4 regions of the Mesorhizobium sp. B2-1-3A genome follow, and region 3 is predicted to be linked to each of the others. Evidence: predicted binding sites of a transcription regulator. Region 3 holds the regulator's gene; each other region holds the start of a gene.

Region 1 (6,017 bases), on a different contig from region 3:
CCTTGATCGCATTGGTGATTTTCCTGTGCCTGGCGGCGTCGGCGTTCGCCAGCATGACGATCTGGCCGAGATTGCCGGCCAGGCATCGTGATGACGACACGAACACTGTGGTTCGGCTCGCCGCCAATCTGTTCGGGGTGATGACCTCGCTGATACTCGGCCTGATGATCAACTCGGCCAAGAACACCTTCGAATCGATCGATCACAACGTGCACGCCTATGCGACGGAGCTGATCCTGCTCGACAGGACCTTGCGCCAGTATGGCCCGGAGACCGACGCGGTGCGCCAACCATTGGTCGCCTATGTGCAGCGGTTGGTGGACACCTCGTCACAAAACAGCGAAACGACCATCGCCGCCAATCAGCTTTCCGAACGCCTGCTGACGGAGATTGGCGTGCGGCTGAATGGCCTGACCCCTCCCGACGCTGTACATAGCTCCCTTCTGCAGGATGGACGCCAGCGCCTGCAGAAGGTGCTGGAACTGCGTTGGGTCCTGGTCGAGCAGTCGGAGGGCACGATTCCCTGGCCGCTGATCGCCATGCTGGTCACCTGGCTGGCGCTGATCTTCGCCAGTTTCGGGTTCAGGGCACCGAAGAATTCGATCACCGCCGGAACCCTCATGGTGTCGGCCGCGCTGATCGCCGGGGCGATCTACCTGATCCTGGACATGGACGTGGCGTTCTCCGGACCCATCCAGATTTCGGCGGCGCCGCTGGAAAGGGCATTGGCGGAATTGCAGCGATGAGGCGGAACCGGCCGCATTCCCAGGCATTCATGGGAATGAACCACGGAGGACGACATGGGTTTCGACCAGTATCACGAACCGCCTGAAGAACTGTCGCAGAAGGTGCGGACCTTTGCCCGCATGATCACCTCGCTGATCGAAGAGGCGGAAGCGATCGGCTGGTACGAACAGCGCATTTCGGTGGAGAAGGACCCGCAGGCCAAGGCGATCATGAAGAACGCACAGGCCGAGGAGTTCAAGCATTTCGGCATGGATTTGGAATTCCTGCTGCGCCAGAAGAAGGATTGGCGGGCGGAACTGAAGGAAATCCTGTTCACGACGGGCGACATCGTCAAGGCCGGCGAGCGGGGCGAGAAGAAGGTGGATTGATTGCCTTCGCCGACTTTGCGGGAAGCCCGCAGGGTTCGGTTCACACCGCCGCGACGAAGCCGTCCAGCACGCGTTTCTGCCCTGCCTTGTCGAAGTCGATGGTCAGCTTGTTGCCTTCGATGGCCGAGATGTTGCCGTTGCCGAATTTCTGGTGGAAGACGCGGTCGCCGACGCTGAAGGCAGACGGCGTGTCGGAGACGGATTTGGCCACCAGTTCGCCGTCGATGGTGCGGCCCTTGACCGAGGTGCGGCCCGCGCCGTAGCCGCTGTCGGTCTCGCCATAGCCGATGCGCTCGACCTGGTGGCCGGAGCGCGAGCCCCAGTTGCGGTCGGTCGCTTCGGTGCGGTTGGCCTGCGCGCGCTGCCAGCCGGGCGTCGAATAGGTGTTGGAGAAGGCGCCGGATTTCTCCGCGCCGCCATTGCTGGCGCCAACATTGTCGAAGCGCGACGCGCCATAGGGGTTCTGGCGGCCGCCACGACCGGAGGCGAATGAGCCGCCGCCGTAGGAATTGCCATAGCCGCCATAGCTGTTGCCGCTTTCCGCGACCTCGACATGGGCCTCCGGCAACTCCTCGAGGAAGCGCGACGGGATGGTCGATTGCCAGAGCCCGTGGATGAGGCGGTTGGAGACGAACCAGATATGCAGGTTCTTCTTGGCGCGCGTCAGGCCGACATAGGCCAGCCGGCGCTCTTCCTCCAGCCCGGAGCGGCCGCCTTCATCGAGCGCGCGCTGGTGGGGGAAGAGGCCTTCCTCCCAGCCGGGGAGAAAAACCGTCTCGAATTCGAGGCCCTTGGCCGAATGCAGCGTCATGATGGAGACGGCGTCCTGCCCGGCATTCTGCTCGGCATCCATGACCAGCGCCACATGTTCGAGGAACGAGCGGAGCGACTCGTATTCCTCCATGGACCGGATCAGTTCCTTCAGGTTCTCCAGCCGACCCGGCGCCTCGGCCGAGCGGTCGTTCTTCCACATGTCGGTATAGCCGCTCTCCTCGAGAATGGTCTCGGCGAGCTCGGTGTGCGGCTTGGTTTCCAGTGCCTTCTGCCAGCGCTCGAAATTGGCCGCGACCTCGCGCAGCGCCGCGCGCGGCTTCGGCTTCAGCTCGTCGCTTTCAGCAAGATTGCCGGCAGCCTCCAGCATCGGGATGCGCAGGGCGCGGGCAGTGTCGTGGATCTGGCGGATGGTGGCTTCGCCCAGCCCGCGCTTCGGCACATTGACGATGCGCTCGAAGGCGAGGTCGTCGCCGCTGTTGGCAACGACTCGGAAGAAGGCCAGCGCGTCGCGAATTTCCATGCGCTCGTAGAAGCGTGGGCCGCCGATGACGCGGTAGTTCAGGCCGAGCGTGATGAAGCGGTCCTCGAAGGCGCGCATCTGGAAGGACGCGCGCACCAGGATCGCCATGTCGTTCAGATTATGCTTCTGGCGCTGATACGCCTCGATGGTCTCGCCGATGGCGCGGGCTTCCTCCTCGGAATCCCAGGCGGCGTGGACATTGACCTTGCCATCTTCGGGGTCGTTGCGGTCAGTGAACAGCGTCTTGCCGAAACGGCCCTCATTGTGGGCGATGAGGTGGGAGGCAGCACCCAGGATGTGCGCGGTCGAGCGGTAGTTGCGCTCCAGCCTTATGATGGTGGCGCCCGGGAAATCCTTATCGAAGCGCAGGATGTTGTCGACCTCGGCGCCGCGCCAGCCATAGATCGACTGGTCGTCGTCGCCGACGCAGCAGATGTTGACTTTGTTGTCGCTCACGGCCGCACGCGAGCTTCGCTCGCTGGCCTCCGCGGGGGCGGCCTGGCCGGCCGACGCCCGGTCGGGCTTGCGGCCTTCGGCCGATCGCATATCCGTCGACGTTGACGCACGCCCGGCTTCCGGCCGCTGCGCCAAAAGCCGCAGCCACATGTACTGGGCTGTGTTGGTGTCCTGGTATTCGTCGACGAGGATGTATTTGAAGCGCCGGTGATAGTCTTTCAGCACGTCGGGATTGGCGCGGAAGATGCGGATCGGGTGGCAGAGCAGGTCACCGAAGTCGCAGGCGTTCAGCGTCTGCAGGCGCTCCTGATAGGCCTTGTAGAGCTCGCGGCCCTTGCCGTTGGCGAAGCTGCGCGCATCGCCCTCGGCGATATCGGCCGGGCCTTGCCCCTTGTTCTTCCAACCATCGATCATCTGCGCGAACTGCTTGGCCGGCCAGCGCTTGTCGTCGAGGCCCTCGGCCTGGATCAACTGCTTGATCAGCCTGACGACATCGTCGGTGTCGAGAATGGTGAAATCGGAGCGCAGCCCGGCAAGCTCGGCATGACGGCGCAACAGCTTGACGCCGATCGAGTGGAAGGTGCCGAGCCACGGCATGCCTTCGACATTGCTTTCGCCGATCAGGATGCCGATGCGCTGCTTCATCTCGCGCGCGGCCTTGTTGGTGAAGGTCACGGCGAGGATCTGGGAGGGGAAAGCCCTGCCGGTGGCGAGGATGTGGGCGATGCGGGTGGTCAGCACCCGCGTCTTGCCGGTGCCGGCGCCGGCCAGCACCAGAACAGGACCCTCGGTGGTCTCCACCGCCAGCCTTTGTTCCGGATTCAGCCCCCGGAGATAGTCCGGCGCATTGTTGTGGCCGCCGCGGGCAGCCATGGCGCGCGCGGCAATGCCCGACGGGGCCGTGGGCCGCGCATTGGGTTCGTCGAAAAAGGGCATGTCTTCGGAAAAGCCGGACATCTTCCCCCGAATGTAGTGATTCGGGAGGGAAAGACCAGAACTGTCTACGTTTTGTTCCCGGTAAAGTGGCCTATCCGGCCACCTTGGCTCGCATGACGCTCAGCCCGCCGCGCATTTGCAGCCGGACCGAGAGCTGCCCGTCGGCTCGTGGCCCAAGCTTGACAGGCGAGGCGGGCGGGAGAAAGTTGTGTACCGGGCAGGAACGCAATGCCGGGTTGCCCATGGCCGCGCGAGGCGCGCAACAGTCGAAGGAGTATCATCTTGGCTGTCACCATCACCTCCCTCGTTCTCTTCCTCCTCGGTCTGGCGCTTGGCGCTGGCGGCATCTGGTTGGCCTCGCTGGGCGGCAGCTGGTACTACATCATCGTTGGCTTGGCCTTCCTGGTCGCGGCCTGGCTGCTCTACCGGCGCCGTTCCACGGCGCTGTGGCTCTACGCGGCGATCGTGCTCGGCACGCTGGCATGGGCGGTCTGGGAAACCGGCTTCGACTGGTGGGAACTCGGCCCGCGCGGCGGCATCATCGTGCTGGTGGCGCTATGGCTGCTGACGCCGTGGGCGCGGCGAGGCCTTGTCGGTCCTGACGGGCGCGCGCCGCTGATCCTGGCGGTGCTGGCCTCGCTGGCAGTGGCCGGCTATTCGATGACCACGGACCCGAAGGACATCGCCGGCGCGCTCGACACCGACAAGGTGACCCCCAACGCCAATCTGGGCAATGACGTGCCGGCCGGCGAATGGCACTTCTATGGCCGCACGCAATTCGGCCAGCGCTATTCGCCGCTCGACCAGATCACACCGGATAATGTCGCCAATCTGCAGCCGGCCTGGACCTATCGCACCGGCGACGTGAAGGGGCCGGACGATATCGGCGAGACCACCTACCAGGTGACGCCGCTCAAGATCGGCGACACGCTCTACATCTGCACGCCGCACAATTTCGCCATCGCGGTCGACGCCGCGACCGGCAAGGAAAAATGGCGCTACGATCCCAAGATCAAGCTCGACAAGGACCGCCAGCACCAGACCTGCCGCGGCGTATCCTATTATGCCGATGCCGGCGGCGCGGCCGGCCAGCCCTGCGCGACCCGCGTTTACCTGCCGACCTCGGATGCCCGGCTGATCGCGCTCGACGCCGCCAACGGGCAGGTCTGTCCCGCCTTCGCCGAGGCCGGCACGCTCAACCTCCTGACCAACATGCCGTACCCGAAATCGGGCTATTACTATTCGACCTCGGCGCCGCTGATTGCCGGCGGCAAGATCATCGTCGGCGGCGCGGTCAACGACAATTATTCGACGCAGGAGCCGTCGGGCGTTATCCGCGCCTATGATGCGAGCACCGGCAAGCTGATTTGGAACTGGGATTCCGGCAATCCGGACCAGACGACGCCGCTGCCGGCCGGCCAGACTTACACCGCCAACTCGCCCAACATGTGGTCGACGCCCAGCGCCGACGAGAAACTTGGCCTGCTTTACGTGCCGCTCGGCAACCAGACGCCGGACCAGCTCGGCGCCGGACGCAGCGCCAATGTCGAGAAGTTCTCCTCCTCGATTACCGCGCTCGATCTCAATACCGGGCAATTGAAATGGGTGCGGCAGACCGTGCACCACGATTTGTGGGACATGGACGTGCCGGCGCAGCCGAGCCTGATCGATATCACCAAGGCCGACGGCACGATCGTGCCCGCATTGGTCGGGCCGACCAAGCAAGGCGACCTCTATGTGCTCGACCGGCGCACCGGCGAGCCGGTGATCGCGGTCAAGGAAGTACCGGCGCCCGGCGGCGCCATCGAGGGCGACCATGCGTCGCCGACGCAGCCTTCGTCCGATCTCTCCTTCAACCCGAAGCCGCTGACCGAAGCCGACATGTGGGGCATCAGCATGTTCGACCAGCTGGCTTGCCGCATCGCCTTCCACAAACTGCGCTATGAAGGCCGCTACACGCCGCCCTCGCTGCAGGGATCGCTGATCTATCCCGGCAATTTCGGCACCTTCAACTGGGGTGGCGTGGCGGTCGATCCGGTGCGGCAGGTGATGTTCGGCATGCCGACCTATCTCGCCTTCACATCCAGGCTTGTTCCGCGCGCCGACGTGCCGGCGCCGGGCGTCGACACCAAGGGCAGCGAGCAGGGGCTCAACCGCAATGAAGGCGCGCCCTATGCGGTGGTGATGGGGCCGTTCCTGTCACCGCTCGGCGTTCC
Region 2 (6,017 bases), on a different contig from region 3:
ATCCAATGGCGCCAGGCCGACGCCATGGCGCTGCCGTTTGAAGATGCGACCTTCGATCTCGTTTGCTGCCAGTTCGGCGCGATGTTCTTTCCCAGCCGCCCCTCCGCCTACCGCGAAGCAAGGCGGGTGCTGAAGCCCGGCGGACATTTTCTGTTCAACGTATGGGATCGCATCGAAGAGAACGTGTTTGCCGATGATGTGACGAATGCACTGGCCAGGATTTTTCCGAACGATCCACCGCGCTTTCTGGCCCGCACGCCGCACGGCTACCACGATACGGCATTGATCCGCGGAGACCTTGAGGAGGCGGGCTTCTCCGCTGTGGCGATCGAGACGAGGGCCGAACAAAGCCGTGCACCCTCGCCGCGCATTCCGGCCGTTGCCTATTGCCAGGGAACGGTGCTTCGCACCGAAATCGAGGCCAGGGACCCGGGAAAACTCGACGCCGCAACGGACTATGCCGCATCCGCGATTGCGGCCAGGCATGGCAGCGGTGCGGTTGCCGCCAAGATTCAGGCCCACGTCATCGTCGCCGTGGCCTAGAGCGGTTCAGCGTTTGACGGAATCGCAGAACCGCTCTAACTATTTGTTTTTACGCAATTCCGGACGGAAAACCGTTACACACTTTTCCTGGAATTGCTCTAGGCAGTTATTTGCTCAGTCGTCGCCTTCGACGACCCGCAGCCTGAGCTGCCCGGTCTTTGAATCGGCAACGCGCGGGCCGGGGTCGAGTTTCGCGGCCGGTGCCCGGGACGGCGTCTCCGGGCCTGCATCGCCTTCGGCCTGCGCGCCGAACTCCAGCGCCTCGATCTTCTGGCCGCGCTTGGTCACTTTCGATGTCGAGACCAGTATGTCCTCGATATCCTTGGCCGACTGGCCGAAATGGCCTTGCAGCTTGCGCACGCGCTCGTCGACGCGCGCGACATCTTCCATCAGCCGGATCACCTCGCCCTGGATCAGATGCGCCTGTTCGCGCATGCGGGCGTCCTTGAGGATCGCCTGGATGACCTGGATCGACAGCATCAGCAGCGACGGCGAGACGATGACGACGCGGGCGCGGTGCGCCTTGTGGACGATCGCCTCGAAATTCTCGTGGATCTCGGCGAACACCGATTCCGACGGCACGAACATGAAGGCGGTGTCCTGGGTCTCGCCCTGGATCAGATACTTTTCGGAGATGTCGCGGACATGGATCTCGATGTCGCGGCGGAAGGCCTGGGACGCGACCTTCTGCAGGTCTGCGCCATCGGCGGCGCGGATGGCGTTCCAGGCTTCCAGGGGAAACTTGGCATCGATGGCCAGCGAGGGCGCGCCGTTCGGCATCTTGACCAGGCAATCGGGCCGGCTGCCGTTCGACAGCGTCGCCTGGAATTCGTAGGCGCCATGCGGCAGGCCGTCGGCAACGATCGCCTCCATGCGCGACTGGCCGAAGGCGCCGCGCGTCTGCTTGTTGGAGAGGATGGCCTGGAGCTGCACGACCTGGCCGGCAAGCGACTGGATGTTGCCTTGCGCGGTATCGATGACCGCCAGCCGCTCCTGCAGTTTGGCCAGGCTCTCATGCGTGGATTTGGTCTGCTCGGTCATGGTCTGGCCGATGCGGCCCGTCATGGCGTCGAGGCGCTGGCCGATCGACTGCGTCAACTCCGCCTGGCGCGCGCCGAACACTTCGGCGATGGCGCCCATGCGGCCCTGCATCTCGGCCTGGCTTTGCAGTATGCCGGCCATCCGCGCCTCGGCGTCGCGGGCATGGTCGGCGGCTTCCGCGGCAGCGACAGTGCGCGCCTTGGCCGACCGCCACAGCGCGACGACCAGCGCCACGAACAGGCCGAGAAACAACAAGGCGCCGAAGCCCAGAGCGTGGCCGAGCGTGATTGTCGAGGCGCCAAGCCGGGCGACGGGCTCGGAAAGGATGGTGCTCAGATCATTCATGTGGACAGCATAGCCGATTCGTGGGGCTGGCACAGATCAAAACGTGAACGAGACTCAGGTCCACCGGTTGACGCTTTTCACTGGACGTCTTACGTGGGACGCCATGCCGATCAAGCCGCTCATCATCCTACCCGATCCCATCCTGCGCCAGGTTTCGAAGCCCGTGGAGCGCGTCGACGCGCCCTTGCGCAAACTGGCCGACGACATGCTGGCGACCATGTATGACGCGCCTGGCATCGGGCTGGCGGCAATCCAGATCGGCGAGCCGTTGCGCATGCTTGTGATCGACCTCGCCAAGGAAGACGAAACGCCGGCGCCGCATGTCTTCATCAATCCGGAGATCCTCGAAAGCGCCGATCAGCGCTCCGTCTACGAGGAAGGCTGCCTGTCCATCCCCGACTATTACGCCGAGGTCGAACGCCCGGCTTCCGTGAGGGTGAAATATCTCGACCGCGACGGCAAGCTGCAGGAGATGGAGGCCGAGGGTCTGATGGCGACCTGCCTGCAGCACGAGATCGACCATCTCAACGGGGTGCTGTTCATCGACCACATCTCGAAGCTGAAGCGCGACATGGTGGTGAAGAAATTCAAGAAGCTCGCCAAGGACAAGGCGCCGGGCAAGCTGGTGGGATAGGGGAATGCCCCTTCGCGTCATCTTCATGGGCACGCCGGAGTTTTCGGTGCCGACGCTGCGCGCGATTGCCGAGGCCGGACATGAGATTTCCGCCGTCTACACGCAGCCGCCTCGCGCGGCCGGCCGGCGCGGGCTGGAGCTGACACCCTCGCCGGTACAGCGCGAGGCCGAGCGGCTTGGCATCGAGGTACGCACGCCAGCCTCTCTCAAGACCGAGGCCGAACAGACCGCTTTCCATGACTTGCGGGCCGATATCGCCGTGGTCGTCGCCTATGGATTGCTGCTGCCAAAGGCTGTTCTCGACGCCCCCCGGCTTGGCTGCATCAACGGCCACGCATCGCTCTTGCCCCGCTGGCGCGGTGCCGCCCCCATCCAGCGCGCCATCATGGCGGGAGACCTGGAAAGCGGCATGATGGTGATGCGCATGGAAGAGGGGCTCGACACCGGTCCGGTGGGATTGCTTGAAAAATGCGCCATCGAACCCGATATGACGGCGGGCGATCTGCATGATCGGTTGATGAGTGTCGGTGCCGCCCTGATGGTGGAAGCGCTGGCGCGGCTGGAAGAGAACACCCTGACATTTACCGCGCAGGCGGCAGACGGGGTGACTTACGCCAGAAAAATCGATAAATCCGAGACGCGTGTGGATTGGACACGGCCTGCCGTCGAGGTCCATAACCACCTTCGTGGCCTGTCGCCCTTTCCCGGCGCCTGGTCCGAAATTGACATTGGCGGCCGCATGGAGCGGCTGAAACTGCTTCGCTCGACGCTATCCGAAGGTCTGTCGCTTTCGGAAGATCTGGGCGAGTCGGGAGGAATTCTCGATGACCGGCTGACGGTCGCCTGCGGCGCAGGCGCGATCAGACTGGTCGAAGTTCAACGTGCGGGCGGAAAGCCCGCCGCCGCGTCGGAATTCCTGCGCGGAGCCAAGATTGTTAAAGGAATGAAGTTCTCATGAGCATGATGTCGATACGCGCGGCGACGCCGCGGGATCGCGAGGCCATCCGCCTCGTCGAGGAACACGCTTTCGGCCAGCAGGCGGAGGCCGGCTTGGTCGACGCGCTGGTGACCGGCGGCGACGCCGTGGTCGAACTGGTGGCGGAAGAAGACGGCCAGGTGGTCGGCCATATCCTGTTTTCACGACTGTTCGTCCAGAATGGCGGCAAGAGTCTCGCGGCCGTGGCGCTGGCGCCGCTGGCGGTGGAGCCTTCGTTCCATGGCAGCGGCATTGGCGGCGCGCTGATCCGCGAGGCGCATATCCGTCTCAGGGATGCCGGCGAGACACTGGCCGTGGTGCTGGGCGATCCGGCCTATTACGGCCGTTTCGGCTATAGCCATGCGCGTGCCGAAAGATTCGAGAGCGAATACCAAAGCGAAGCGCTGCAGGCGCTGGCCTGGGGCGACGCTCCGGAAGCTGGCAGGCTGGTCTACGCTTCCGCCTTCACCGCTCTCGCCGCGTAGGCAAGAGCGTATAGTCGCCCGGCATGCCGCGTTTTCGCCTCGACATCGAATATGACGGCAGCCTTTTTGCCGGCTGGCAGCACCAGGCCGACCAGCCTTCGGTGCAGCAGGCGATCGAGCAGGCGATCGAGAAATTCAGCGGCGAGGCGGTGCGGCTGCGTGCCGCCGGCCGCACCGATGCCGGCGTACATGCGACGGCCCAGGTGGCGCATGTCGATCTCGCCAAGGCATGGCCGGATGACAAGGTGCGCGACGCCGTCAACGCCCATCTTCAGGCTGCCGGCGCGCATGTCGCCATCCTGAAGGCGATGGTCGTCCCGGACGATTTCGACGCGCGCTTCTCGGCCACCGGCCGTCACTATCTCTACCGCATCCTCAACCGCCGTGCGCCCTCGGCGCTGGACAAGGGCAAAGTGTGGTGGGTGCCGAAGCGGCTCGACGCCGTCGCCATGCACGAGGCGGCGAAAGTCCTGCTCGGCCGGCATGACTTCACAACCTTCCGCTCGACGCAGTGCCAGGCCAACAGCCCGGTCCGGACGTTGGAGCGGCTCGATGTCAGCCGGACGGGCGACATGATCGAGGTAAGAGCCTCGGCGCGTTCCTTCCTGCACAACCAGGTGCGCTCGATGGTCGGCTCGCTGAAACGCGTCGGCGACGGCGGCTGGACCGAGGCCGACCTCAAGGCGGCGCTCGAAGCGCGCGACCGCGCCGCCTGTGGCCAGGTGGCGCCGCCCGACGGACTTTTTCTCATTGGCGTCGATTATCCCGGATGAGCCAGCAGGCTCTATCCCTGAATGGAGTCCGGTGGCTCTATTCGGAATAGAGCCGGCAGGTCCTATTCAGAGCCCGGCAGGCTCTACCCGGGAAAGAGTCCGGAAAGGCTCTGAGGCCCGACATCGTCCGGAACGCTGATGCCAAGCAGCATCTGGAGCCCGAACAACACCAGCAGCGAAGCGATGAACATGCCGACGAAAACGGCGGTTCCAACCGCCGCGCCCTTGCCGATCGTCGCAGTGGTCATGCGCCAGGTCAGCACCATCGACAGCGCAAACAACAACAGCGACACAAGGCTCGAGACCTGGCTCGCCGAGGAGAGGAAAAGCCTGACCAGCGCCGAAGGCAGCATCAGCCAGGCAGTGATGGCCGAGGCCCAGTTGCTGGCGACGACGTAGTGGACGAAGCGGCCGCCAATGCCGGCGCGCGGCGCGACCAGGGCGAGCGCGATCAGCGGCAGCACCCAGGAGCCGATGTCGACCGTGGCCAGGCGCAACAGCATGCTGAAGCGGCCCACGAAAGCATCGGGATCACCGATCTCGTTGGCGATGCCGACCCAGCCGACGATCAGCGGCGGCGCGGCAACGATGATGGCGAAGAAAGAATTCCAGAAACCGTCGGCCGACAGGTCGAGCAGGCGCAGGCCATCGGCCTTGCCGAGCATCAGCCGCCAGGCACCGAGCAACGAGGCTTGGGTTTCGTCCGCCGAAAGCATGCTGCTCAGCCTTGTCCGAACCAGTCTTCGATGAAGCGCTGGTAGATCCGCGTCAATGTCTCGAGGTCGGCAAGGGCAACGCGCTCGTCGACCATGTGCATGGTCTTGCCGACCAGGCCGAACTCGACCACCGGGCAATAATCCTTGATGAAGCGTGCATCCGATGTGCCGCCGGAGGTCGACAGCGTCGGTTCCTTGCCAACCGCCGACTTGATCGATCCGGCAAGCGTGTCGACCAGCTTGTCGTCACGGGTCAGGAAGACATGGCTTGGCCGATCACCCCATACAAGGTCGTAGTCGACCGGCGTCTTCTTGCCCGGCCGGTACTTCTTGCGCTTGGCCGCCTGGTCGAGCCGGTTGTGGATTTCGGCCTGGATGGTCTCGGCCGTCCAGGTGTCGTTGAAGCGGATGTTGAAGGTCGCGGTGGCCTTGGCCGGAATCACATTGGTGGCCGGGTTGCCGACATCGATGGAGGTGACCTCCAGATTGGTCGGCTGGAAATCC
Region 3 (6,017 bases):
TGTCTCGACTTGAAGCCGAGCGCCTGGTTACCGCCATCAGCAATCGCGGCTTTGCCGTGGCTCCGGTGTCGCGGGCCGAGCTCGAGGACCTGGCTCGCGCAAGGATGGTTGTGGAGATGCCGCTGTTCCTGGAATCGATCGAGAAAGGCGGCAGGGAATGGGAGGACGCGGTTGTCACCGCCCACTACCGGCTCTCCCGCTGCAAGACCGCGGTCGACGACCCCTCGGATGCGGCCGTCGACCAATGGGACGAGAGCCACGAGGCCTTTCACGCGGCACTGCTGAGTGCTGCGACGTCCAACTGGCTGTTGCGCTTCCGTTCGACAATCGCCGATCAGTTGCGGCGGCATCATCGTTTTCTCGGCCTGGCGCCGACATTGCGGGCGGCCGCCGGCCTCAAGGATGGCTATGGCGAGGCAATGGACGCCCTGCGCGAGGCGATCGCGATCGAGCATCACACCGCGATCATGGAAGCGGCCCTCGATCGCGATGTCGAGCGGGCAAAGGCGCTGATGACGGCGCATATCGGCTACACGCTGCATGTCTACGTTCACAGCGAGGACGGCGGCGCGAACAACTACACCGCACGCGCCGGCAGCCTGAAGGCAATTTCGGGATGACTTCAGCGCTTCCGCGACGTCCGGCTCTCTATGAGATGGTCGCGGCCCGTGACAGGCTGGCCGCCTGGTTGCCGCGCACGCCGCTGCTGCGCCTCGATCTCGGTCGTGCCGATCAGCGGATATTCCTCAAGCTCGAGACATTGTCGCCCATTGGCGCCTTCAAGATCAGGCCGGCGCTCAATGCCTTGCTCTGCCGCGATGCCGATGAACTCAGGCATGGCGTTGCGACCATCAGTTCCGGCAACATGGCCTACGGAATGGCCTGGGCGGCACGGGCGCTTGGCGTTCCGATGGCCGCCTACATGTATGCCGATGCACCCCAGACCAAGATCGACGGGGTCCGCGGCCTTGGTGGCGACGTGCGCTTCGTCTCGCACGAGACATGGTGGCGCTACATCATCGGAACGGAGCGGCCGGAGGGCGCGGAATTCCTGGTGAACCCGGTCACCGACCAGGCGGTGCTTGCCGGCAACGCGACCATTGGCCTCGAGATCGCCGAAGATCTGCCCGAGGTCGATTGCGTCCTGACACCTTATGGCGGAGGGAGCATGACAACCGGTGTCGCCAGTGCGGTCAAGGCGATGCGGAGCCAGGCCAAGGTCTTCGCCGTCGAGGATGAGAATGCGGCTCCGGTCACGGCGGCGTTGGCGGCCGGACGCATTGTCGAGATCGAGACGCGCCCCTCCTTCATCAAGAGCATAGGCGGCCCATCGCTGGTGCCCGGCCTATGGCCATTGGCAAGCCAGTCTATCGACGGCGCCATTGCCGTCAGTCTCGACCAGGTCACGGAAGCGATGCGCCTGTTGTTCTCGAAGGCAAAGATCGTGGCCGAAGGCGCGGGTGCCGCCTCGCTCGCCGCCGCTCTCCGCAGCGAGCGGGCAACCGGCAACGTCGTCTGCGTTATCTCCGGCGGCAATATCGATGCCGGCGCCTATGCGCAGATTCTGGGCGGAGCGATGCCGGAAGCCTGAACGCGTTCTATCCCCGGATAGCCAGCGATTGTTGGCGTTTTGATTTCGTTTCGTTCCGGTCGAAATGGATCGATTGGCCCATGCAATCCGCCCTGTGAACGCGCTTCAAACGCTGATGCCAAGCGGGACAAGAGGGTGGACCACAGGCCATTAACCAAAATGATTTCAATGCTCGCCTTGGCGCGGAGGTGGTCGATTGCTGCCCACCGCCGGCAGCGGATAATTTCAGATGCCTTAACAAATTCACTAAACTTTAAACAGTTGCGGAACACAACTGGAACAGATAGTGTTTGTTCTGGGTTTGTTTTTCGATTCCGATTCACACCCTTCGTTCAATGCCTGGGGGGCGCCATGCTGACGCGCAAGCAACATGAACTTCTGATGTTCATCCATGAACGGCTAAAGGAAAGCGGTATCCCGCCCTCCTTTGACGAGATGAAGGAAGCGCTCGATCTCGCCTCCAAGTCAGGGATCCATCGCCTGATCACGGCACTGGAGGAACGCGGCTTTATCAGGCGGCTGCCCAACCGGGCGCGGGCATTGGAAGTGCTGCGGCTACCGGATTCGATCGCGCCCGGCCTCAACGCCGCAAAGAAATTCTCGCCGAGTGTCATTCAGGGCAGTCTCGGTCAGGGTGGCCTCGGCCGCCAGATCAAGCCGGCGCCGTCGCGCTTGCCCTCTGCCGGCAATGACGACGACGCGGTCTCCGCCGTGTCGATCCCGGTGATGGGCCGTATCGCCGCCGGTGTGCCGATCGATGCGATCCAGCATCAGACGCATTCGATCTCGGTGCCGCCGGACATGATCATGGGTGGCGAGCACTATGCGCTGGAGGTCAAGGGCGACTCGATGATCGAGGCCGGCATCTTCGATGGCGACACGGTCATTATCCGCAACGCCGATACGGCGAGCCCGGGCGAGATCGTCGTGGCGCTGGTCGACGAGGAGGAAGCGACCTTGAAACGGTTCCGCCGCAAGGGCGCCTCGATTGCCCTTGAAGCCGCCAACCCGGCCTACGAGACGCGCATTTTCGGGCCGGACAGGGTCAAGGTGCAAGGCAAGCTGGTCGGGCTGATCAGGCGCTACTGAGCAGGAGCAGCCGGCATTTCGGCTTTTTGATAGGGCGGCAGCCCCCTCGCCTCACGCGAAAACTTTCGTTGCTCGTGCCAGGGCCGATACGGCCCGTCCACGGCGAAGCTGACGGTTGGCGGACCGGTCGCCGATTGGCGGTCGAAGAAGACGGCGGCACTGCCCTTGCGTGCAAGTTGCCGCTTGGTGATGACGAGGACCAGCGGGTTGTGGCAGGCATCGTAGCCCGTCGCGTCATTGACAACGATCAGGTCGGCGAAGCCGCAGGCCTTCCAGGTAGCCTTGCGGTCTTCGACATGCGCGATGATCGCGCCAGACGGATGCCGGGCGAGACAGATGCCTTCCGTGCAGTAGAACGGCGCCCCTGGCGGCAGATTGACGGCATCGGCAATGTCGAATTGCCCGTCCGCCTTGTTGAACATCTCCGGTGTGACAATGGTTTCGGACACCAGCGCGCGTTTCCAATTGTCGACGGTGAATTCGTTCGGACGAGCTCGGCTGACCGCGAGTTCGCCACCGCCGATCGGCACCGCGACCAGCCGCGCATCTTCGGAGATCAGCACATCCGGCACGCGCGTATCAGACACAGTCAACAGGCCGGCGAGCGCGAATGGCACTGCCGCGAGCCGCAGCCATGTCGTCGCCATCGTCGCGATGACCAGGGCAATCGTCACCAGCAGCACGGAGTGTTGTGAAATCAGCCCGATCGCATCGACGGGGGAGCGTTCCGATATCCACGCCGATATGGCGATCATCACGGTCAGGCCCTTGCCCATCACGTAGAGAAAGGGACTATCGGCACCAAAGGGCATCGCAAGAGAACTGAGAACAGCGAAAGGCATGACAATCAGTGACACGATAGGCATGACGGCGAGATTGGCGAACAGGCTGAGCGGTGACACACGCTGGAAATGCCAGATGGCAAATAGCGCCGTGGCGCAGCCGGCAATGATGGAGGTCATCGCCAACCCGCCCGTCGCCAGCAGGAATCTTCGCGTCAGGAACCCCGGCAGGGACCGCTTTGGCGGTGGCGGTCTTGCCTTTCCCGCACGGTGATCCGCCCAGCCGGCATAGGCGCCGACCAGCGCGGCCGTTGCGGCGAACGACATCTGGAAACTCGGGCCGACCACCTCATGCGGCGACACCACGATGACGGCGATCGCCGAGATCGCCAGGTTGCGCATGGTCAGCGCCGCGCGATCGAACAATACGGCAATCAGCATCACCGCCAGCATGATGAAACTGCGCTCGGCTGCAACGACGACGCCTGAGATGATGAGGTAGGCGGCGATCGAGAACAGTGCCGCGGCGGCCGCATATTTCTTCACCGGCCGGCACGCGGAGAAATCCGGGAACAGCGCGAAGGCACCGCGCAGCAGACCCATGATGGTGCCGGCGACCAGCGCCATATGCAGTCCCGAAATGGAGATGATGTGATAGATGCCGGTGCGCCGCATCGCTTCGTTGATTTCATTGGGAATGCCGGCGCGCACGCCAACGATCAGCGCTGCCGCGATCTCACCTTCGGCACCGCCAACAACGCTCCTGATATGGTCGGCGATGGCTTCGCGAGCATTTTCTATCCCTGAAAACAGGCGGGCCGACAGCGGCATCTCATCGTCGTCGGCGGAGACGATTCTTGGATTGCCGAGAAAGAAGCCGCTGCCGCCGATGCCGGCAAAGTAGCTGTCGAAGGAAAAATCGTAGCTGTCCGGCCGCACCGGGCCGGTCGGCGGCAGCAGTTTGGCATAGCCCGATATCAGCGAGCCGGCGGTCATGTCGTCAGGTATCTTGCGCGCCGAGAGCCGGACCCTTTCCGGCGCGTAACGCAGTTTTGGCCGCGCCGTCGACGTCACGTCTATGGTCAATCGGATGCGACCGGTCTCCATGCGGTCGAGCGAGACGACGCGGCCGGTCACTTGCGTCGAGATTTCCGAACCCAGCATCCGGGTGTCCGCCCGCCAGGTCTCGACCTTGGCGGCAAGCAGGCCCAGCGCGCACAACAATGCCGCCATGAAAGCCAGATGGGTTTTCGGCCAGGAGCGCGAGACAAGCGCACAGATCGCCATCAGTGCGACGATCGCGACAGGCTTTGCAAAATCAGGCTCCGCCGCCAGCGAATAATAGCCGATCGCACCAGCGGCCAGGCAGACCGGCACCAGCAGGAAGGCGACGCCTCGGTCAAGTTCCAGTTCCGCTGCTGTCGTCACACTGTGGCGCAGGCGAGGCAAGGAAGCCTGGCCGATTTGCCGCCCGATACGCGCAATCCTGCCAGTGGCGGGCGGAATTGGTGCTGGGGCACCCGCTGGCAAAGGTCGGCTGCCGGAGCCAGGAACGAGAGGTGATGGCGGCAGCGAGGCCGGCGGCGGGATCGCAAACAGGGACCGCTCGCTGACGCCAACAACAGCGTCCTCGCCCTGATCCGAGCCCCGGCCACGTCCAGCCATCGGGTCTGCCCCTTGCACCCCTGACGCCCTATGCTACATGAACGCGCAACGCGCGAAAGTCCGCGCCGCCGCGCCCCGCTTCAGATGGTTTCCGAGAGTTTCATGTCCGACAAGGTCGTCACCCGTTTTGCCCCCTCGCCCACCGGTTACCTGCATATCGGAGGCGCGCGCACGGCGCTGTTCAACTGGCTCTATGCCAAACATACCGCCGGCACGATGCTGTTGCGCATCGAGGACACCGATCGCGAGCGTTCCACCGATGCGGCAACGGCCGCCATCCTGGACGGACTCACCTGGCTCGGTCTTGGCTGGGACGGCGATGCGGTTTCGCAATTCGATCGCGCCCCGCGCCACCGCGAAGTCGCGGAGGAGCTCGTGCGCCTGGGCAAGGCTTATTACAGCTACGAGACGCCTGCCGAACTGGAGGCAATGCGCGAAGCGGCTCGCGCCAAGGGTCTGCCGCCACGCTACAATGGCCAGTGGCGCGATCGCGATCCGTCCGAGGCGCCAGCCGGCGTCAAGGGCGCCATCCGCATCAAGGCGCCGACCGAGGGCGAGACGGTCGTCCACGACCGCGTCCAGGGCGAGGTGCGCTTCCCCAACAAGGATCTCGACGACTTCATCATCCTGCGTTCGGACGGCAACCCGACCTACATGCATGCCGTCGTCGTCGACGACCACGACATGGGCGTCACGCACATCATCCGTGGCGACGACCACCTGACCAATGCCGCCCGCCAGACTGTGATCTACAATGCCATGGGTTGGGACGTGCCATCGATGTCGCATATCCCGCTGATCCATGGCGCCGACGGAGCCAAGCTCTCGAAGCGTCACGGCGCGCTCGGCGTCGAGGCTTATCGCGCCATGGGCTACCTGCCGGAGGCGCT
Region 4 (6,017 bases), on a different contig from region 3:
TCGCTGGCGACATCGCGTCTGATGTTGCCGGTCGTGGTCTTCGACGTCGTATGGGCATGCAGTGCCATGGGGCGAAGACGGCTCACCCCTTCAATTGCGGTCTCATATCGATCGAAACGGCTTATCACTACGATCGGCCCGAAGGGCTCGACATCCATCGAGCCCGCTTCCGGTGTTCCTTGCGTCAAGGCGGTAGGCCAGAAGAAATATCCGAAATTGCCCATCCGATGCCCTCCGGCCACCACGACGGCCGACCGTGCCTGAGCATTGGAGATCGCGGCCTCCATGGTCCTGATGCGATGTTCGCCCGTCAGGGGCCCCATCTCGATACCGTCCTGAAATCCGTTTCCGACCTGGATACGTTTCATAGCCTCGATGAAATCGTCGAGGAAACGTCCGTGGACGGAGTCCTGCACCAGGATATGCGTGGGGGCGAAACGCGATTGCCCCGCATTCCGGAACTTCGCCTTGCAAAGCAAATTCACCGCGAGACCGATATCGGCATCGTCGAAGACGATCGCTGGCGCCTGTCCGCTGAGCTCCAATACCAGTCGCTTCCCGTGGGTGCCTGCCAAATCCGCCAATCGCGCACCGAGCGAGGCAGGGCCGCTAAATGAGCCCCGCTCGATGGCGGGATGTGTGACCAGGTATGGTGCGACTTTCGCTTGCGGGCCGTAAACCAGATTCAGCACGCCGGCAGGCAGACCGGCGTCCGCGAAAGCAGTGACCAAGGCGGCGCAACTGGCCGGGGCCGCGTCCGGCCCCGCCAGGACCACCGAGCGGCCGCAGGCTAGGGCGGCCGATACCTTGCGCGCGGCCTGCCCGAGGGGAAAGCTCCACGCCACGAACGCCGCCAAGGGTCCGATCGGTTCGGCCTGCGCGAAGGTCTCCGTTCTCGGGCGCGTCGCCGTCGCCGCCGCGCCGTTGCGGGTCTCATTTGCGAACCAGTCGATCAGGGCGGCGGCCGCGGCGGCTTCGGCGCGTGCCTCGGCGAGCGGCTTTCCCTGCTCCATTGTCATCGACCGTGCGATGGGCTCGATGCGTCGGCGCAACAGCTCGGCTGTCCGTGTCAGCGTCTGGTACCGTTCGAGAGCGCTCGTCCGTTGCCATATGGACAACCCGTGCTCCGCGCTGGCGACAGCATCATCGAGGTCTCCCACGCCGGCCGTGGCGAAGGTGCCGATGCGAGCCTCGGTGGCCGGATCTACGACAGGAAGGCTCGGCGAGTGCCCTGACCGCCAGCGACCGTTGATGTAGAGCAGCGTGTTGGCATTGGTATGGATCGTCACATCTTCCCCCCGGCGCCCACTGTCGAAGAGGCGAGCACCGGCTGGCCGTCTTCGTCATGGCTTTGGTGCCCCAGACGAGGCATCCACAGCGGCCTCACCGCCATGGGCGAACGATGCTACCCATTCTTTTCGCTAGTTTTTCTGCACTATTGAATCTTGTTTCCGGATTGTTTCGTGAGGTCGGGCCGGCGGAACGGGTGCGACCTCGTCAAGGCTCTCGACCGGCGCAGGCGGCCGTTGGCCGCTTGGCGGGAACGGGATGCTCTCGCTTGGGGAAGCGTCGCATTCCGGCAACCATGCTGGTAGTCACCGGCTTCAAGAGGAACGATACTACGCCGCCTGCGCCACCCGCTCCGAGCTCATGCGATAGGAGATCGCCTCGGCCAGGTGGATGCGGCCGACGGTCTCGCTGGCGTCGAGATCGGCCAGCGTGCGCGCCACTTTCAGCACCCGGTGATAGGCCCTTGCCGAAAAGGCGAGTTTCTCGCTGGCGTCCCTGAGCAGCGACAGGCCGGCGGCGTCGGGCATGGCGATGTCTTCGATGACGGCCGGCGCGCAATGGGCGTTGGTGGTGGCGCTGGTCACGCCGAGCCGCTCGAAACGCTCGCGCTGGATGCTGCGCGCACGGGCGACGCGCAGCGCCACGGAAGCGCTCTTCTCCGCCCGGTCGGGCCTTATCAGGTCGCTGGCTGAGACCGCGGGAACTTCGATCCTGAGATCGATACGATCGAGCAGCGGGCCGGAAATGCGGGCCTGGTAGTCGGTGCGGCAGCGCTCGCCGCGCAGGCAGCGATAGCCCGGCTCACCGGCCATGCCGCAGCGGCACGGGTTCATCGCCGCCACCAGTTGGATGCGCGCCGGATAGGTGACGCGGTGGTTGGCGCGCGCGATCATGCAGTCGCCGGTCTCCAGCGGCTGGCGCAGCGCGTCGAGGGTCTGCGGCGTGAATTCGGGGAATTCGTCGAGGAACAGCACGCCGTGATGCGCCAGCGACACTTCGCCCGGCCGTGCGCGCAACCCGCCGCCGACCATCGCCGCCATCGAGGCCGAGTGATGCGGCGCGCGGAACGGCCGCCGGTCGGTCAGCTTGCCTTCGCCGAGCTCGCCCGCCACCGAGGCGATCATCGAGACTTCCAGCAACTCCTTCGGCGCCAACGGTGGCAGGATCGACGGCAGCCGCTGCGCCAGCATCGATTTGCCCGATCCAGGCGGGCCAACCATCAAGAGATTGTGGCCGCCGGCGGCCGCCACTTCCAGCGCCCGCTTGGCCGTCTCCTGGCCCTTGATGTCGGCGAGGTCGGGCAGGTCGCGCGCCGAGGCGTGGATGCCGGCCTCCGGCCGCGACAGCACCTGCGTGCCGCGGAAATGATTGGCGATGGCGATCAGGCTGCGCGGCGCCAATATGTCGAAATCGGCGCCGGCCCAGGCTGCTTCCGGTCCGCAGGCGAACGGGCAGATCAGGCCCTTGCCTTCGGCATTGGCGCCGATCGCCGCCGGCAAGGCACCGGCGACGGCGGCAATCGTACCGTCGAGCGAGAGTTCGCCGAGCACGACATAGCCGGCCAGCATGTCGCCCGGAATGGCGCCAAGGGCTGCCATCAGGCCGAGCGCGATCGGCAAATCGTAGTGGCTGCCTTCCTTGGGCAGGTCGGCCGGCGCCAGGTTGACCGTCACCTTCTTCGACGGCATCGACAGGCCGGAGGCGTGCAGGGCCGCCTGCACCCGCTCGCGGCTTTCGGCCACCGCCTTGTCGGGCAGGCCGACGATCTGAATGCCGACCTTGCCGGGCGCGATCATCACCTGCACGTCGACCGGCACGGCCTCGATGCCCTGGAAAGCGACCGTGCGAACCCGCGCCACCATTTTCCCTGCCCCCAGATACGGCCACAACCCAACCGATTGGCCAAGAATGGCCCTTCGGGAAGACAACCACACTTCCTTGATCAAATCAAGAACATTACAGGAACACGGAAGCGTACTGGTTGCAATCAGGTTGTATCCGGCTGCAAAAGCGGAACATGGTTAATACGAAATGAAAACGGGCTGCTTCCGCTTGCTCTCAACCGCGTTGAGAGGGCGACCAGTTCCTCAGGCAATCCGAGGCTGTTGCCGTCTACGCGGTGACGAAGGCATCGACCGCACCGGAAAGGGATCGATCGATTGCGATCTGCGGTGGAAGCCACTCCATGACAGGGTATCGGAAAGGCCAAGGCATGGCGATCCGGTGCAAGGAGCCGCTTTCCAGAAAAATCTCATTTACAAGGTCTATGAACCGCTCGCGGTCTCGTTCAACTCGTTTCAAAGTTTGCGAACGAATATAAGCCCGGGGGATTCGTCGCTCTTTCAGCGCCAAGACAGCCTCCGCGATGGATCGAGGATCGGGTGGAACTGTAAGCGAATACTCGTCATCCAGATAAAGGTCTCGGCCGCCAAGGTTCGGCGTGGTGACCACAGGAAGCCCCGCGAGAAGATATTCCGTGCTGGCGAACATTGGTCCCTCCACTTCAGAGAGACAAAGTCCCACGGCTGCACGATTTAGATGCGTGTTCACGTGAGCTGATGTCAATCGGACAGGCTTGCCGGTGCCGTCAAACGCGTTGATAAAGACGTGATGCGGCGCGAGTTCCCTGTGCCGATCTATTCGTGCTCTCTCCGATTCCTTCGTAGAGGACTCGCTTGAATCTCGATAAAACACAAATGCGCAACGCGGTATGCCAAGAGACAAGTCATGGCGCTTCCACGGAGCCAGTTGCGCATTGTAGATTGCATCAAACTCTACAGGGACGTCATCGAGAGGCCTGAATATGTATTCGGAGGTTGTTGAAGTCTTGTTGTGCAGGACGGCGGCCTCGCCGGACTGATTCAACAGATCAGCCTCGGCTTGCGTGTTGGACAGGAAGATTAGCGAGTGACGGGGGTTCCTAAGTCTATGCAGAACGGCATAGGTGCGGATGGTTTTGACGCTAGAACTGTTTTCGATGGACCAGGTTGGCGAGATGAGAAACCAGGCACGGTGGCCGCGTGGAAGAAGAGGCATATGACTTGCTAATCCGAGGGGCGTACCGGACATTCCCGAATAGGATATGAACGGATCGTCCGACAGCAAACTTGCCTGAAGAGCAGGTTGCGATTTCGCAGAAGGGTGCCCTTTTCTGAGGTTGCGGCCATGACGCAGCATAGCTCTGACAATCTCGAATCTGGTAGGAGGGCGATACCCGTGCTTTAGAGTCAACATGCGGCAATTGCGATCATGAGTACGGAAGACGGCAGAGAGAAATTTCGCAAAGAAAGCATCGCCATCTGATCGACTGAGTATCTCAGCGATCAAATTTGGTGTGCGAAGGAGCGCCTCGTGGAAGAAAGCATCCTCCCAAGCGGGGCTGGTTCTCACATCGCACTACCAACCATATCCGTTTGCGTAGGCTGTTTCAATCAAGAGGCATTCATCGACACTGCGATCCGATCCGTAGCGGCGCAGACGTACACTGCGTTCGAGTGCGTGGTGGTCGATGATTTTTCGACCGACGGTTCCCGCCGAAGGATTGAAGAGTGTCTGTCCCAGCTTGGCGACAGTCGTTTCCGCTTTCTGCCCCGACCGCAAAATGGCGGGCAGTTGGCAACAATAATGACTGGGCTCGACGCGACAGCCGGACCTCTGATCTCCTTTCTTGACGGTGACGATGCCTGGCATCCTGACTTCATAAAATGCCATGCGACAGCCCATCTCAGTCACACCCGTATCGCGGCGATATCGAGCTCCGATGAAGTGTTGATAGATGCGGCCGGCAAGCTGCTTGCTGGCGGTCATCCCGTATTCCACCTGAATGACCCGCGATCGATGCCGAAAATGAGCCGTTACCTGCATGTCGATACGGAAGCTGACCCAACATTGTTATTTATTGATCGAGGTACTGTGGGTTGGTTTTGGTCAACCACATCGGGGATGATGTTTCGTCGAGCTCCGCTTGAAATCATGCGTCCATCTGATCCGGACGAAATTAGGATAGGTGCCGATGGTTATATGGCTCGTGCTGCCCACATGATTGGGGGAACCGTGAGGATCGAGCGGGTTCTTGGCAGTTATCGACTTCACGGCGGCAATGGCTGGGCGGACGGGCGCGTCCTGGGTGGCGGAGTTGACCTCGGTAGGATGTCGCCTGATACCGAAAGAGCGATACGGCGGGCACTGGCCAATCGTTGGTGCGAGGTGGCGCCGGGACTGGAGCATTTGATCTCCCGCCACTCAATGCGCAGGACCTTGGTCGACTTGATCGGACTGTCTGCGGCTTTTGCATTGCTGGAAAAGAACCCCGATGCGGGTTTTCTGCTGAAAGACTGGGCAACACCACGGCGAAAATTGCAGACCAAACTTATCGGTCTCCTTCCCCCGAAACTGAGGCCTCGGCGCTTCCGGGACAGAGTTTGATGTGATGGCCGCTGCTCAGCAGTCTTATTCGATAAAGAGCATCTTTCGATGCTTCTCTGGGCTCACCGAAGTCCTCCGTAACAACACACCTTACACGGCCGACTTCCGCCGCTTCTCCTCCACGCAATCCCAGAACAGGCTGGCAATGTCGGCGCCGCCGAAACGCTGCACCTCGCGCACGCCGGTCGGCGACGTCACGTTGATCTCGGTCATGTAGTCGCCGATGACGTCGATGCCGACCAGGATGAAGCCGCGTTCCCTGAGCGATGGCCCGATGCGGGCGCATATCTCGCGCTCGCGTT

What was found. Region 3 encodes LexA, which represses DNA repair genes until DNA is damaged. Its sites were predicted from a motif close to TGTTCNNNNTGTGTTCNG; they were not measured.
Region 1: a site for LexA is predicted at 3,864-3,881, ahead of FJ977_RS36170 (UvrD-helicase domain-containing protein). Genes of this name have one in related genera too.
Region 2: a site for LexA is predicted at 1,962-1,979, ahead of FJ977_RS09445 (DNA recombination protein RmuC). Genes of this name have one in related genera too.
Region 4: a site for LexA is predicted at 3,240-3,257, ahead of FJ977_RS10150 (YifB family Mg chelatase-like AAA ATPase). Genes of this name have one in related genera too.

What each region holds. Positions count from the first base shown of each region.
Region 1 covers NZ_VFWK01000008.1:231,609-237,625, forward strand. Annotated here, with positions in the region: gene FJ977_RS30080 (DUF4239 domain-containing protein) at 1-746, shown strand, start outside; gene FJ977_RS30085 (hypothetical protein) at 801-1,115, shown strand; gene FJ977_RS36170 (UvrD-helicase domain-containing protein) at 1,156-3,822, opposite strand; gene FJ977_RS30100 (glucose/quinate/shikimate family membrane-bound PQQ-dependent dehydrogenase) at 4,084-6,017, shown strand, end outside.
Region 2 covers NZ_VFWK01000002.1:595,335-601,351, forward strand. Annotated here, with positions in the region: gene FJ977_RS09440 (class I SAM-dependent methyltransferase) at 1-543, shown strand, start outside; gene FJ977_RS09445 (DNA recombination protein RmuC) at 658-1,929, opposite strand; gene def (peptide deformylase) at 2,033-2,563, shown strand; gene fmt (methionyl-tRNA formyltransferase) at 2,568-3,521, shown strand; gene FJ977_RS09460 (N-acetyltransferase) at 3,518-4,024, shown strand; gene truA (tRNA pseudouridine(38-40) synthase TruA) at 4,048-4,797, shown strand; gene FJ977_RS09470 (transporter) at 4,881-5,513, opposite strand; gene dapE (succinyl-diaminopimelate desuccinylase) at 5,519-6,017, opposite strand, start outside.
Region 3 covers NZ_VFWK01000004.1:516,563-522,579, reverse strand. Annotated here, with positions in the region: gene FJ977_RS18225 (GntR family transcriptional regulator) at 1-620, shown strand, start outside; gene FJ977_RS18220 (pyridoxal-phosphate dependent enzyme) at 617-1,591, shown strand; gene lexA (transcriptional repressor LexA) at 1,943-2,680, shown strand; gene FJ977_RS18210 (ComEC/Rec2 family competence protein) at 2,674-5,127, opposite strand; gene gltX (glutamate--tRNA ligase) at 5,230-6,017, shown strand, end outside.
Region 4 covers NZ_VFWK01000002.1:746,061-752,077, reverse strand. Annotated here, with positions in the region: gene FJ977_RS10155 (aldehyde dehydrogenase family protein) at 1-1,289, opposite strand, end outside; gene FJ977_RS10150 (YifB family Mg chelatase-like AAA ATPase) at 1,620-3,152, opposite strand; gene FJ977_RS10145 (glycosyltransferase) at 3,403-4,467, opposite strand; gene FJ977_RS10140 (glycosyltransferase) at 4,642-5,715, shown strand; gene gshB (glutathione synthase) at 5,806-6,017, opposite strand, start outside.